DNA from 4 places in the Pantoea phytostimulans genome. Region 4 is predicted to be linked to each of the others. Evidence: predicted binding sites of a transcription regulator. Region 4 holds the regulator's gene; each other region holds the start of a gene.
What was found. Region 4 encodes LexA, which represses DNA repair genes until DNA is damaged. Its sites were predicted from a motif close to TNCTGTATGTACATACAGNA; they were not measured.
Positions count from the first base shown of each region.

Region 1: ACF2G4_RS18755 (YebG family protein) is a predicted target of LexA. The motif match lies at 1,350-1,369, and genes of this name have one in related genera.
Region 2: ACF2G4_RS02455 (DNA translocase FtsK 4TM domain-containing protein) is a predicted target of LexA. The motif match lies at 1,397-1,416, and genes of this name have one in related genera.
Region 3: dinB (DNA polymerase IV) is a predicted target of LexA. The motif match lies at 1,382-1,401, and genes of this name have one in related genera.

Region 1 is NZ_CP173699.1:55,796-59,007, reverse strand. It holds gene ACF2G4_RS18765 (non-canonical purine NTP pyrophosphatase) at 1-391, shown strand, start outside; gene ACF2G4_RS18760 (SIR2 family protein) at 388-1,182, shown strand; gene ACF2G4_RS18755 (YebG family protein) at 1,386-1,727, shown strand; gene ACF2G4_RS18750 (Fic family protein) at 1,779-2,897, opposite strand.
Region 2 is NZ_CP173698.1:512,258-515,469, forward strand. It holds gene trxB (thioredoxin-disulfide reductase) at 1-341, opposite strand, end outside; gene lrp (leucine-responsive transcriptional regulator Lrp) at 864-1,358, shown strand; gene ACF2G4_RS02455 (DNA translocase FtsK 4TM domain-containing protein) at 1,477-3,212, shown strand, end outside.
Region 3 is NZ_CP173698.1:8,145-11,356, forward strand. It holds gene ACF2G4_RS00040 (class II glutamine amidotransferase) at 1-457, shown strand, start outside; gene dpaA (peptidoglycan meso-diaminopimelic acid protein amidase) at 428-1,168, opposite strand; gene dinB (DNA polymerase IV) at 1,414-2,469, shown strand; gene ACF2G4_RS00055 (sugar ABC transporter substrate-binding protein) at 2,732-3,212, opposite strand, start outside.
Region 4 is NZ_CP173698.1:3,394,392-3,397,603, reverse strand. It holds gene ACF2G4_RS15880 (CsbD family protein) at 1-26, opposite strand, end outside; gene dinF (MATE family efflux transporter DinF) at 200-1,522, opposite strand; gene lexA (transcriptional repressor LexA) at 1,631-2,245, opposite strand; gene ACF2G4_RS15865 (diacylglycerol kinase) at 2,352-2,720, opposite strand; gene plsB (glycerol-3-phosphate 1-O-acyltransferase PlsB) at 2,849-3,212, shown strand, end outside.

The DNA.
Region 1 (3,212 bases), on a different replicon from region 4:
TGGGCGTCCGCTGTTTGTGGAGCATACCGGTCTCTATCTTGATGGCCTGAATGGCTTGCCTGCCGGTCTGACACGCATTTTCTGGAACCGCTTAGACGCTGAACGCTTCACTGCGCTGGTTCAGGGGCTGGATAGCCAGTGCGTCACGGCGAAAACCGTGCTGGGCTATTGTGACGGTCGAAAAATGTATCAATTTTCCGGCGAACTGCGCGGCACCATCGCGGCCAAACCTGCGGGTACGCGCGGCTTTCAGTGGGATTGTGTCTTTATTCCCGAGGGTCATGATCAGACCTTTGCCGAGATGGGTGACAAGAAAAATGAGATTTCCATGCGCCGCATCGCACTGGATCGCTTTGCTAACTTTTTAAAAACTGCGCGGGGAGTAGCATGAAACCTGAATTAAAACGCGCCTACGATTCTGGAAAACTGATTCTTTTTGCTGGTGCCGGTATCTCACGTAACCTTGGCTTGCCGGAATGGCATGAGTTAATTTCCCATCTCGCCAACGAGTTGGGCTACGATCCTAAAATATTCAACACCTACGGCACGCACCTTTCCTTGGCGGAATATTACAAGCAGAAAAAAGGCTCGCTGGGCCCGTTACGCAGTTGGATGGATCGTGAATGGCATCGGCCTGATATTGATGTTCGTTCTTCCGAAATTCATACCATGATCACGCAAGGCAATTTCTCTCGTATCTATACCACTAATTACGATCGCTGGCTCGAAGCGGCACACGAAGCGCACGGCGTCCCTTATTTTAAGGTCGCGAATGCAGCTGATTTAGTCTCATTGACGGAAGATAAGCGCCACATCATTAAGCTGCATGGTGATTTCGACGATGATACGTCGATTGTGCTGGACGAAAGCAGCTACTTTGAACGGCTCTATTTTGATTCCCCGCTGGATATCAAATTGACGCACGACGTGATGGGCAACTCGGTATTGTTCGTTGGCTATAGCATCAGCGACTTTAACATTCGTCTGCTGTTTTATCGTCTGACCAAAATGTGGGGCCGCACCGGCCTGGCGACCGCGCGGCCTAAATCCTACCTGTTTACCAATCGCAACAATCCGGTAGCAAAAGAGGTGTTGGGACAATGGGGCATTGAGATGATCGTGTCGGAAGAGGATGATCCCCGCAAAGCGTTGGCGGATTTTCTTGAAGCGTTATTGGCCTAACAATTCCATTAGCGCAGCCATTATAGAGATATGCAGGGCGTTTTATCGTATAAACCCTGCGTCTGATCATCATTGCGCAATCGGCGAGCACCCTGGGTTTTAGAAGATGCATGGGTGTGCCGTTTTAAGATGTTATTCTCTAGTGGAAAACAAAAAACGGCGTGTTATACTGTATATATTCACAGTATCAGAGAGGCAAGAAAATGGCTGTCGAAACAAAATTTGTAGTCGTCAGAAAGGGTGAAGAGAAGATGACGTTTGCCAACAAGAAAGAGGCCGATGCCTACGACAAAATGCTCGATATGGCCGAAGCCTTCACTGACTGGCTGTTGCAGCATCAACCTGGACTGGATGAAACCCAGGCTGAAACGCTGGGCCTGCTGATTGCTGAGCAAAAAGATGCGGTGCAGCATATCCTCCGTACCAGCAAACTGCCTGAAGCGGCGCCTTCTGCAGACATTACTGTCGCAGAGAAAGATGATCATGAAGAGGTTGCTGAAGAAGCAACCAGCACCAAAAAAGTTCGCGCAGTTAAAGCGGCTTGATGACCGAAACGCCGTGAGTAATAAGCTGACGGCGTTTTTGTTTCTGCCTTTCTAAACCCTGCGAACCTGATAACGCGTACTTCTACCTCCGCCTTCCAGCTTGTAAAGACACTCTTTTTCCAGCAGATCGGCTAAATGACGTGTAGCCGTCGATTTACTCACTTTGGCGACTTTTTGATACTGACTGGCGCTAATGCCTAGCTCAAAACCCTGTTCGCCGCCGTCCAGTAATCGATTGAGCACTTTCACCTGTTCTTTACTCAAACCCAACCCTTGATGGCGCAGCCAGAATCGGGCTTTTAGTTGTGTACGCTCAACGCTGAGCATCGCCTGATTCAGGCTTTCTTCCAGAATATCCAGAAACCACATCAGCCAGCCGGTGATATCCAGATCGCCTTTCTGCGTTTTTTCCAGCACCCGATAATAGTCGGCGCGTTTTGCCAATATGGCTGAAGACATGGCATAAAGCCGAATGCTTTGGCTATCCGCTTGCGCTAGCGCCAAATCTGTTAATGCACGTGTAATGCGCCCATTACCATCATCGAACGGATGAAGCGTAACAAACCACAGATGGCAAATGGCAGCGCGTAACAACGGGTCGAGTAATACATTCTCCCGGCTTTGGTTAAACCATGTCATAAACGCGTCGAGCTGATGTTCCAGTCCCGCACGCGGCGGCGCTTCAAAGTGAACCGTTGGTCGGTCAAGGCGTCCCGACACCACTTGCATTGGCTCGCTGCCGCGAAGCGCACCGACGCTTAGCGAATGGATTGACCATCCATCCTGTGGAAAGAGCCAATGGTGCCATTGGTACAAGCGCTTGAGTGTTAAAGGTCGATCGCGATTATTGATGGCATCAAGCATCATCGCCGCCAATCCTTCAGACCGGTCGGATATGGGATAAGGTTGTTCTTCGGAAACACCTAAACGCCGCGCCAGCGATGAACGCACCGATTGCGCGTTAACGCGTTCTTCTTCGATGGCAGAAGAGGAGAGAATATTAGCCAGCAAGGTATCGAGCGTTTGCGATTCATCGTCCGATTGCAGGCTTGCGCGGCCCAATAACGTGCCACGCAGTTGCTGAGCATGGCGAAGCCGCGGCAGGAGTTGTGCATCTTGCCAGGTAAACTGTGGCCAATCGGGGTGTTGCCAAATCCATAACGTTGTCATCAAACGGCTCATCTTATCGGTATGAGCCGAATAGAGAGTGTCATTCGGCTCAAAATATGAGTCGATTATAGGGGCTTATTGGCTCATGTGCGAGCGAGAAAAATTCAAAGAGGAAAGAGAAACAGGACGCGAAGGCCCTGTTTTGAGATTAATGTGTGAATTGCGTGAAGGTGCTCGAGTAGAACTGAACCATCCAGATCACATAAACCAGCCATACCACCAGCGCGCCTGCTAACCCGACTTTGCCCGTCATCATTATCTTCTCCTGCTGTCGTTTCGTGGTTTGAAAACCGTTTACATAAACTGACAGTAGTG
Region 2 (3,212 bases), 1.1 Mb from region 4:
CCAGTGGCGATGATCAGCGCATCAGCGGTGTATTCAGCGCTGTCACCGGTCAAACGGAAAGGACGATTCTGTAAATCGACAGTGTGAATGTGGTCAAAAATGATTTCAGTATTAAATTTCTCAGCATGCTCATGCATGCGTTCCATCAGAGATGGACCTGTCAGATCGTGCGGGTCACCCGGCCAGTTTTCAACTTCTGTCGTGGTGGTTAACTGACCGCCTTTTTCAAGCCCAGTAATTAAAACCGGATTCAGGTTGGCGCGTGCAGCGTAAACGGCTGCGGTATAACCCGCTGGACCGGAGCCCAGAATGAGTAACTTACTGTGTTTTGCCGTACTCATGCTTTCCTCAGTTTCATTCGGCTGACATAGCCTGCGATTGTAGGGAATATCCTGATGGAATGACAAGGCTTGCACGATTTTGTTAACGATAGCTGCAAATGGCGTAGACGATGATGATAGTTTCCGCCTCTCCTTTGCGCCAAAAGGGGGCAAAAATCGGCTTTTTGTGGTGCAGCTGTTCAAAAATACTCATTTAAAAACAGTTACCCAGAGGACTGTCTGGCATCTTGTACTGGATTTGGACATTTTACTTTGACAATCGCCTGCGCATTTGCGAAAACAGTGTCAGAAGCGAAGAATGTTAATCGGATCAAAACAGGGTTTAATGCCTCGTTTTGCGCGCAACACCGAATAAAAGCAGCCTGACATTGGTAATGACGCATGATGTGGACAGACAACATGCGTCATGCGGATGAGTGCCTTAACGCACAGGCTCTACAACTTCACTTCAAAAATGCCCCGAACAATGAGCGTTTTCAGGGCGTGGCAGGTAAAGGGAAGGAATTAAGAGAGACAATAATAATGGTAGACAATAAGAAACGCCCCGGGAAAGACCTCGACAGAATCGACAGAAATATTCTGAATGAACTGCAGAAAGATGGTCGTATTTCAAACGTGGAACTTTCCAAACGCGTAGGATTATCGCCTACGCCGTGTCTTGAGCGTGTGCGCCGCCTTGAGCGTCAAGGTTTTATCCTGGGCTACACCGCACAATTAAACCCGCATTATCTGGATGCATCACTGCTGGTGTTCGTTGAGATTACTCTGAATCGTGGCGCGCCAGATGTGTTTGAGCAATTTAACGCCGCTGTACAAAAACTTGAGGAAACTCAAGAGTGTCACCTCGTTTCGGGTGATTTCGACTACCTGCTTAAAACGCGTGTACCTGACATGTCTGCCTATCGCAAACTGTTGGGCGAAACCTTGTTGCGTCTGCCAGGCGTTAACGACACGCGTACTTATGTGGTGATGGAAGAGGTCAAACAGAGCAATCGTCTGGTGATCAAAACTCGCTGATGCGGGGCAGGTGCAAAACCTGTGGGATTTCGGTACACTCCTGTGAATTCATACAGGACCAGCGTCGGGAGTGCCCGACGCTGTTGCTTCATACTTTACAGGCACCTGGAGAGTTCTCTTGAGCCAGGAATACACAGAAGATAAAGACGTTTCGTTACAATCGCTGAGCAGTGGACGCCGTCTACTCGAAGCGTTGCTCATCCTGGTGGCGCTTTTTGCCATTTATTTGATGGTTTCATTGGTCAGTTTTAATCCTTCCGATCCAAGCTGGTCGCAAACGGCCTGGCATGAACCCATTCACAACATTGGCGGCAGCGTTGGCGCCTGGCTTGCTGACACCTTACTTTTCATTTTTGGTGTGATGGCTTACGCCATTCCGCCGGTCATTCTGGGGCTGTGTTGGATCGCTTTTCGTCAGCGTGACAATCAAGACTACTTCGACTATTTCGCGGTTGGCCTGCGTTTGATTGGTGTTTTGGCGCTGGTAGTCACCACCTGCGGCATGGCTGCTTTGAATGCTGATGATATTTGGTATTTCGCTTCCGGCGGTGTGATCGGCAGCCTGGTCAGTAATGCCATGGCGCCTTGGTTAAATCCTGCGAGTGGAACGTTAGCATTGCTGTGTGTCTGGGCAGCGGGTGTCACGCTCTACACTGGTTGGTCATGGCTGACCATTGCGGAGCGCATTGGGGGTGTGGTCATGGGTGTATTAACCTTTGCCAGCAACCGGTCGCGCCACGATGAGCCATGGCAAGAAGACGAAGAGTATGAGGCTGAACACGCATCGACCTCCCGTTCACGTGCTATTCAGCATGATGACGATGAAGAGGATATTTTGCTGGCGGCGCCACGTAATGTGGCTGCTGAAAGCGTGCCCGCTGAAGAAGCTGTCTCAGCTGAAGATGTTCTCTTGTCAAACCAGGATCCCTTGTTAGCGAAAGCGGCTGCAGCAACCAGCGCAGCTGTTGCTACAACTGTGGAAGCTGCGCACGTCGAATTAGCGCCATTACCTGCCGTTGCGCCAGTTTCTTCAGTTGCTGTGCCATCAACAGTTGCACCTGCCGTAGCAGCACAGGTTTCTGCACCGATAAACAATGGCCAACCTCAGGTTCAGACTGCACCAGAAGCGTCGCCGCCGCTTTATCGGTTTGAAATTCCAGAAGATAAACCTGCTCAAGCACCGCCGTTTACCGCCTTTGAAGATAACGAGCCGAAGATGGGCAACTGGCGTGAAAGCGCATCTTCAATGCCAGAAACACCTTCCGCAGTAACGCGAGTAGCAGCGACAGCCGCTGCCGCTGCATCCGTTGCAACAAGAACAACCCCTACATTTGACCTTGCGCCAGAAGTGAATCCTAACCCGCAGGTCAAACAAGGGATCGGGCCTTCGTTGCCGCGTCCTAATCCGGTTAAGTTGCCGACGCGTCGTGAATTAGCCTCTTACGGCATCAAATTACCCTCACAACGCATGGCGGAAGAAAAAGCCAAAGCAGAAGAGTCGAGCACGGTTCAGTCAGGCGTATCTTCAGAACAAAATGCCATCTGGGCACCAGAAGACGAAGAAGCATTGCAGCAGGCAGAACTGCGTGAAGCGTTCCAGTCTGGGCAACAGCAACGCTATGGCGAAAGCTGGCAGCAAGATGAAGAGGATGAAGAAGCGTTACAGCAAGCTTCGCTCGCCCGTCAGTTTGCTGAACAACAGCAGCAGCGTTATGTGCCTGAGCGTGAAGCGCCTGCGGCACCCGTATTTAATCTGGATACGGCTTCCGCCTTTGATTTTTCTCCAATGAAAGATCTCATCGATGATGGCCCAACCGAGCCTCTGTTCACCATTGCTGCTACGCCAGAGCCAGA
Region 3 (3,212 bases), 600 kb from region 4:
CTACGCTCACAACGGCCAACTCAAAGGTTATCGTCAGCTGGAAACCGGCACTTTCCGTCCGGTGGGTGAAACTGACAGCGAAAAGGCTTTTTGCTGGATTCTGCATAAGCTGGCGACACGTTATCCGCGCACACCAGGTAACTGGCCTGCGGTATTTCGTTATATCGGTGAATTAGCCGGCGAGCTGCGGCAGAAAGGCGTGTTCAATATGTTGCTGTCAGACGGACGTTATTTGATGGCGTTCTGTTCCACCAATCTCTTTTGGATCACGCGCCGTGCGCCGTTTGGCCGTGCGCAGTTGCTTGATCAGGATGTTGAGGTTGATTTTCAAGAACACACTACTGCCAATGACATCGTGACGGTGATAGCGACGCAGCCGTTGACAGGAAATGAAACCTGGCACCGGATAGTGCCAGGTGAATGGGCATTATTCTGCCTTGGAGAGCGCCAGGAATGATTTGGACGCAGCTTCGGGATTGGTTATCACCGGGCTGTTGTTCATGACATATTTACCGCTGGTCACGTTAACCGTGGGTGGCTGGTGGTATTTGTCGAAATACGCATAGCCCGGTTGCAGCTCACGCCAGAAATTGGCGTAGGTTGAGTAACGATGACGCTGCATGTTGCTTTCAGTCATGCGGAACGGATAGATGCTAATGCTCACCTCTGGTTGCCCATTGCGCAGCGCCGCATCCACATAATTAAAAATTTCATCCATGTAGGCGTTGGTCATGGCGTAACAGCCAATCGATTTGCAATCACCGTGGATCATCAAATAGTTGCCGTTGTAGCCCTGATCGCGATCATATTGGTTCGGAAAACCAATGTTAATAGCGCGATAGAAGCGGCTATCGGGCTTCAGCTGATTCAGCTTAACGTTATAAAATCCTTCCGGGCTTTTGAAATCGCCTTGACGACGTTTCGGGCCGAGGCCGCCAGAAAAATTACAGATGCGATAGGTGTCCAGTAGACGGTATTCATTACCGATTTTACCGTACAACTCTAACGTACGTTCTTCCTTGAAAATCTGGATATAAACTGGCGTGCCGAGTAACTGTTTCTTTAATTCTTTATTCACCGGCGCCAGTTGTTGAACGGGTTCAGGTGTCATTGCCATGCTGAGGGCTGGCATCAAAATCATCGCAAACAGGAGTGCGATTTTGCCCATGCTGTGTGTACCTTGACGTGAAGAAGAACAATGACGCCGAACAGCGTCTCTGCTTGCATTATCGGAAAACTCCGCTACCGCTGCGCAACATTAACATTGTCTGTTTTTTTAGCAAGACTATGTCCTGGAAAATGGCAGTTTCCTAAAGGGAATACGGCCAAAAATTTGTAAACTTTAATGCCTCGCTCAACAAATATTGCAGTTACTTTTGCCGACTGTATACTTATCCAGTATTGGAGGAGGGTATGCGCAAGATTATTCATGTTGATATGGACTGCTTTTATGCCGCGGTTGAAATGCGTGATGATCCCTCATTACGCGATATCCCTATCGCTATTGGCGGTAGCCGTGAACGCCGTGGCGTAATCAGTACCGCCAACTATCCTGCCCGAAAATATGGTGTGCGTAGCGCAATGCCTACCGGAATGGCGCTGAAATTATGCCCTCATTTACGCCTGTTACCGGGCCGCTTTGCTGCTTATAAAGAAGCATCAGCGCAAATTCGCGACATCTTCTTGCGTTATACCCCGCTCATTGAACCGCTTTCCCTGGATGAAGCCTATTTAGATGTCACCGACAGCCTGCACTGTCACGGCTCCGCTACGCTGATCGCTAAAGATATCCGCGCCACAATCTATCGTGAAACCCAGTTAACCGCGTCTGCGGGCATTGCGCCGATTAAATTTCTCGCCAAGATTGCTTCCGATTTGAATAAGCCAGACGGGCAATATGTGATTACACCGCCAGAGATGGCGGGGTTTTTATTGACATTACCGCTGGCAAAAATTCCCGGTGTGGGCAAGGTGTCCGCAAAGAAGTTGGAAGAGATGGGCCTGCATACCTGCGGCGATGTGCAGAAAGCAGATTTGGCGCAACTGTTAAAGCGGTTCGGTAAGTTTGGTCGCATTCTTTGGGAGCGCAGCAACGGCATTGATGAGCGTGGCGTGGTGGTGGAGCGTGAACGCAAGTCGCTGGGCGTAGAAAGAACGCTGGCGGAGGATATTGAGAGTTGGGAAGCCTGCCTGACCATCATCGATTATCTCTATGAGGAACTGGATCGCCGTTTGACGCAGATCCGACCCGATAAATTAATCGCTCGTCAGGGCGTTAAATTAAAATTTAACGATTTCCAGCAGACGACGCAGGAACACATTTGGCCGGTGCTGAACAAGGAAGATATGATTGCGGTGGCGCGTAAAACCTGGGACGAGCGGCGGGCGGGAAGAGGCGTTCGGCTGGTGGGATTGCACGTCACGCTGGTGGATCCGCAGCTTGAACGGCAGTTGCTGTTGGGTTTGTAGTTTAGGGGAATGCGCGCGCTGTCCCTCATCCTAATCTCTTTAGGTTAGGCGTCGTTTATCCCTCACCTAGGTCCCCATAAGTGCGAGGTCGTTTGTCCCCCACCTCAATCCTCCCCCATAAATGGGGGAGGAAGATGCTGCTTTATGTGAGTATTGAAGCTGTATGTGGCAGCGTCTCCTTCCCCTGTCAAAACGGGGGAAGGCCGGGATGGGGGACAAACGACCCCAGACTCAATAAGACCAGGGAGGGACAAACGACTTCTTACTTCTTATATTTCGCTTCCAGCGTGGCAAACCACGGTGCAACGAAATCGTCGTTGCTGCCCCAGCCCGGAATGATTTTGTTCAGCGAAGCCACGTTAACCGCACCTTGCTGACTGTTGAGCTGCTGCTGAGAAATCGAAGCGGCTTTAAATTCGTAAGTCGCGGGCGTTTCTTCACCGGCAATCTTTTTCGCCACCAGACGCATATTCACGGCGCCAATGGTTTTTGGATCCACCGCGAACGTTTGCACCCACGGGCTACCTTTCTCACGCATCAACTGCAAATCCTGGTTTGAGACGTCAATGCTGTACAGCTTGATCTCGGTACGACCATTTTCCTGCAGCGCTTTGTATGCGCCCTGACTAAAGGCATCCCATGCGCCCCAAATAGCATCGATCTGACCTTTTGGATACTTCGCCAGAATAGCGCCGATTTTATTGGCGGTATCGCCCTGTACGTCCGTAGAAACCGCACCAATC
Region 4 (3,212 bases):
TTACCACTCGCTTCGTCGTGATTCATAGCAGACCTCCGGTCATCCTTCAGGTTTCAACTTATATCTCGCCATGCAAGATAATATCGATATAAAGCGCTACTCATGTGCGCTATTGAAAGTTAATTATAGTAGAGGATTTTAGATCTGCTGGAACATTACAGAATATTCTGTAGAGCGCGGTTCTGTACCACGCCCTATTTTAAGCGGTAAACCAGCTGTTGTTTTGCCAGTGACGCCGCCATATCCACCATAACGACAGGCCGCGCAAGGCAAGAAACACCATGACTGCCAGCCATAAAGCGTGGTTACCCAACCACGGTAAAGTCAGTAAGGTAATGAAATAGCCTAACGCCGCAATCGCCATACTGTTACGCATTTCACGACCCCGCGTTGCACCAATGAACATTCCGTCTAGCAAATAACACCAAACGCCGACTATCGGCATAATGATTTGCCAGATTAGATAGCGATCTGCCATTTGCCGTAGTGCGTCGATTGAAGTGAGCATAGAAACGATATACGTGCCAAACAGGATGTAAATCAATGAGAAGAAAAGTGCGACCAGGAAAGCTTGCCGACAGGCGGCGCGCCAGACACGCAGCAATTTAGTGCCATCTTTAGCACCATGCGCTTCGCCTGCAAAGGCTTCTACGGCGTAGGCGAATCCGTCAAGCGCATAAGCGGTGAATGTGATGAACATCAGCAATACCGCATTGACTGCGACGACATTGGGCCCGATACGGGCACCTAACAGGGTCAGCGAGGCAAAACAGAGTTGCAGCATGAGCGAACGCAGCATGATATCGCGGTTAAGTCGTAACAGTCGGCGCATATCTCCGCGCCAACTCTGTTTGAGCAACGCCATATTGATACCCCGCAGTTTCAACACGCGCCATACCATGGCTAATCCCACCGCCAGGGTGACATATTCTGCCAATGCGGTTGCGGTTGCCGCCCCAGCGACCCCCCAATGCAAATCAAGCACCAGCCACAGGTCGAGCAAAATATTGACCAGATTGCCCACTACCAGCAGGATCACCGGCGCTCGCGCATATTGCACACCCAGCAACCAGCCCAGGATCACCAGATTCGCCAGCATCGCGGGGGCGCTAAGCCAGCGAATATGGATAAACAGCGTTGCCTGCTCCAGCACTTGCGGATTACCGCCAATCATATGCGTGGCAAGCTGGCTGACAGGGTCGCGTAAGAAAATGAAAATTACGCCGGCGACAAGCGCCATCATCAATGGCTGAGTCAGGGCACGAGCCAGCGCAGCTTTATCATTCGCACCGAATGCTTGTGCCGTTAAACCGGTGGTGCTCATACGCAGGAAAAGCAGCAGCATAAACAGGAAGCTAGTGATAGTGGTGCCTACAGCGACGCCGCCGAGGTAAACAGGACTATCAAGGTGCCCAATAACAGCGGTATCGACCAATCCCAGCAGCGGGACGGTGATATTAGAAAGGATCATCGGCAGCGCAAGCCGCCAAAGATTTTTATCAGTTGCAGTCAAAAAACGCATTCGCAAATCCGTGCTCAGCGCCGCTGCATCAGCAGGTAAGACAGCAGCGGCTAAATTTGGGCAGACAGAATAGCATCAGACTGGCGAACAAAAGCGACTATAGGAAGATTACAGCCACTCGCCGTTGCGAACGACGCCAACAGCCAGACCCTCAATGGTCAGCGACTGGGCACGCGTATCGACCACAATCGGTTCAAAGTCGTTATTTTCTGGCAGAAGATGAACAATTGAACCCTGTTTTTTCCAGCGCTTAACGGTGACTTCATCATCAATACGCGCGACAACCACTTGTCCGTTACGCACATCTTGCGTTTTGTGCACCGCCAACAAATCACCGTCCATGATGCCGATATCTTTCATCGACATACCGCTTACGCGCAGCAGGAAATCAGCGGAAGGCTTAAACAGACCGGGATCAACTTTGTAATGCGTTTCAATGTGTTCTTGCGCCAGCAGCGGTTCACCTGCGGCCACGCGGCCAATCAGCGGTAAACCTTCCGAGGCTTCTTCTTCCATTAACAGACGAATACCCCGAGAAGCGCCAGAAACAATCTCAATAACGCCTTTACGCGCTAATGCTTTGAGATGCTCTTCTGCCGCATTGGGTGAACGGAATCCCAGCTGTGCGGCAATTTCTGCACGCGTTGGCGGCATGCCTGTTTGATTGATGTGATCGCGAATCAGGTCATAGACCTGCTGCTGCCTGCTGGTTAACGCTTTCATCCCGCCCCCTGGTTGTTTATACAGTCGCTGTGAGTATATACAGGTATTGGTGAAATGGAAACCAAAAGTCAGGCAATAATCAGCCGTTTGACGGGTTCTGGAAAGCCTATCGCAAATGCGACCAAAGCAAAGCGATCCAGACGAAAACGGCCAGTAAGATACTCAGCAAGACGGCGGCTGAACCCATATCTTTTGCACGCCCGGCAAGGGGATGGTGCTCCTGCCCGATGCGGTCAACAACAGATTCAATCGCACTATTGAGGATTTCAACGATGACCACGAGCACGACGGCCCCAATCATTAATACGCGAGAAACGGTGTCCACATCCAGCCAACACGCTACCGCAATGGCGATTAACGCGGCGATAGCTTCCTGGCGGAACGCCGCTTCGTATTGCCATGCAGCACGAAGACCTTGCCACGAATAACCGGCAGCCTTCACAATTCTAATAAGACCGGTGGCATTATTTGCCATATTATGGGAACCCTTTCAACGGATTGACGTCAATGTCTGGGCTGCCAGCTAATGGCACCACCACAGATCTTCGCTGCGCTTTCTGGTATGCTTGCGGCGCTTTGCTAACAAGAGGCTTCATGTTGTCTATGTCAGGTTGGCGTAAACTTTATTATAAATTACTGAATTTACCACTCTCGTTTTTGGTAAAGAGTAAGGCTATTCCGGCCGATCCCGTTTCTGAACATGGTCTGGATCCTACCCGGCCCATTATGTATGTTCTGCCGTACGATTCGAAGGCCGACTTACTGACATTACGCGCGCAGTGCATTAAGCACGATCTGCCCGATCCCCTCTCTCCACTCGAGATTGATGGCTCGCTGCTTCCACGCCACGTTTTTATCCACGATGGCCCGCGCGTATTTCCCTATTTTGTGCCCAGCGTTGAGTCGGTGAAAATCTTCCATGATTACCTCGACTTGCATCGCAACAATCCGGCACTCGACATTCAAA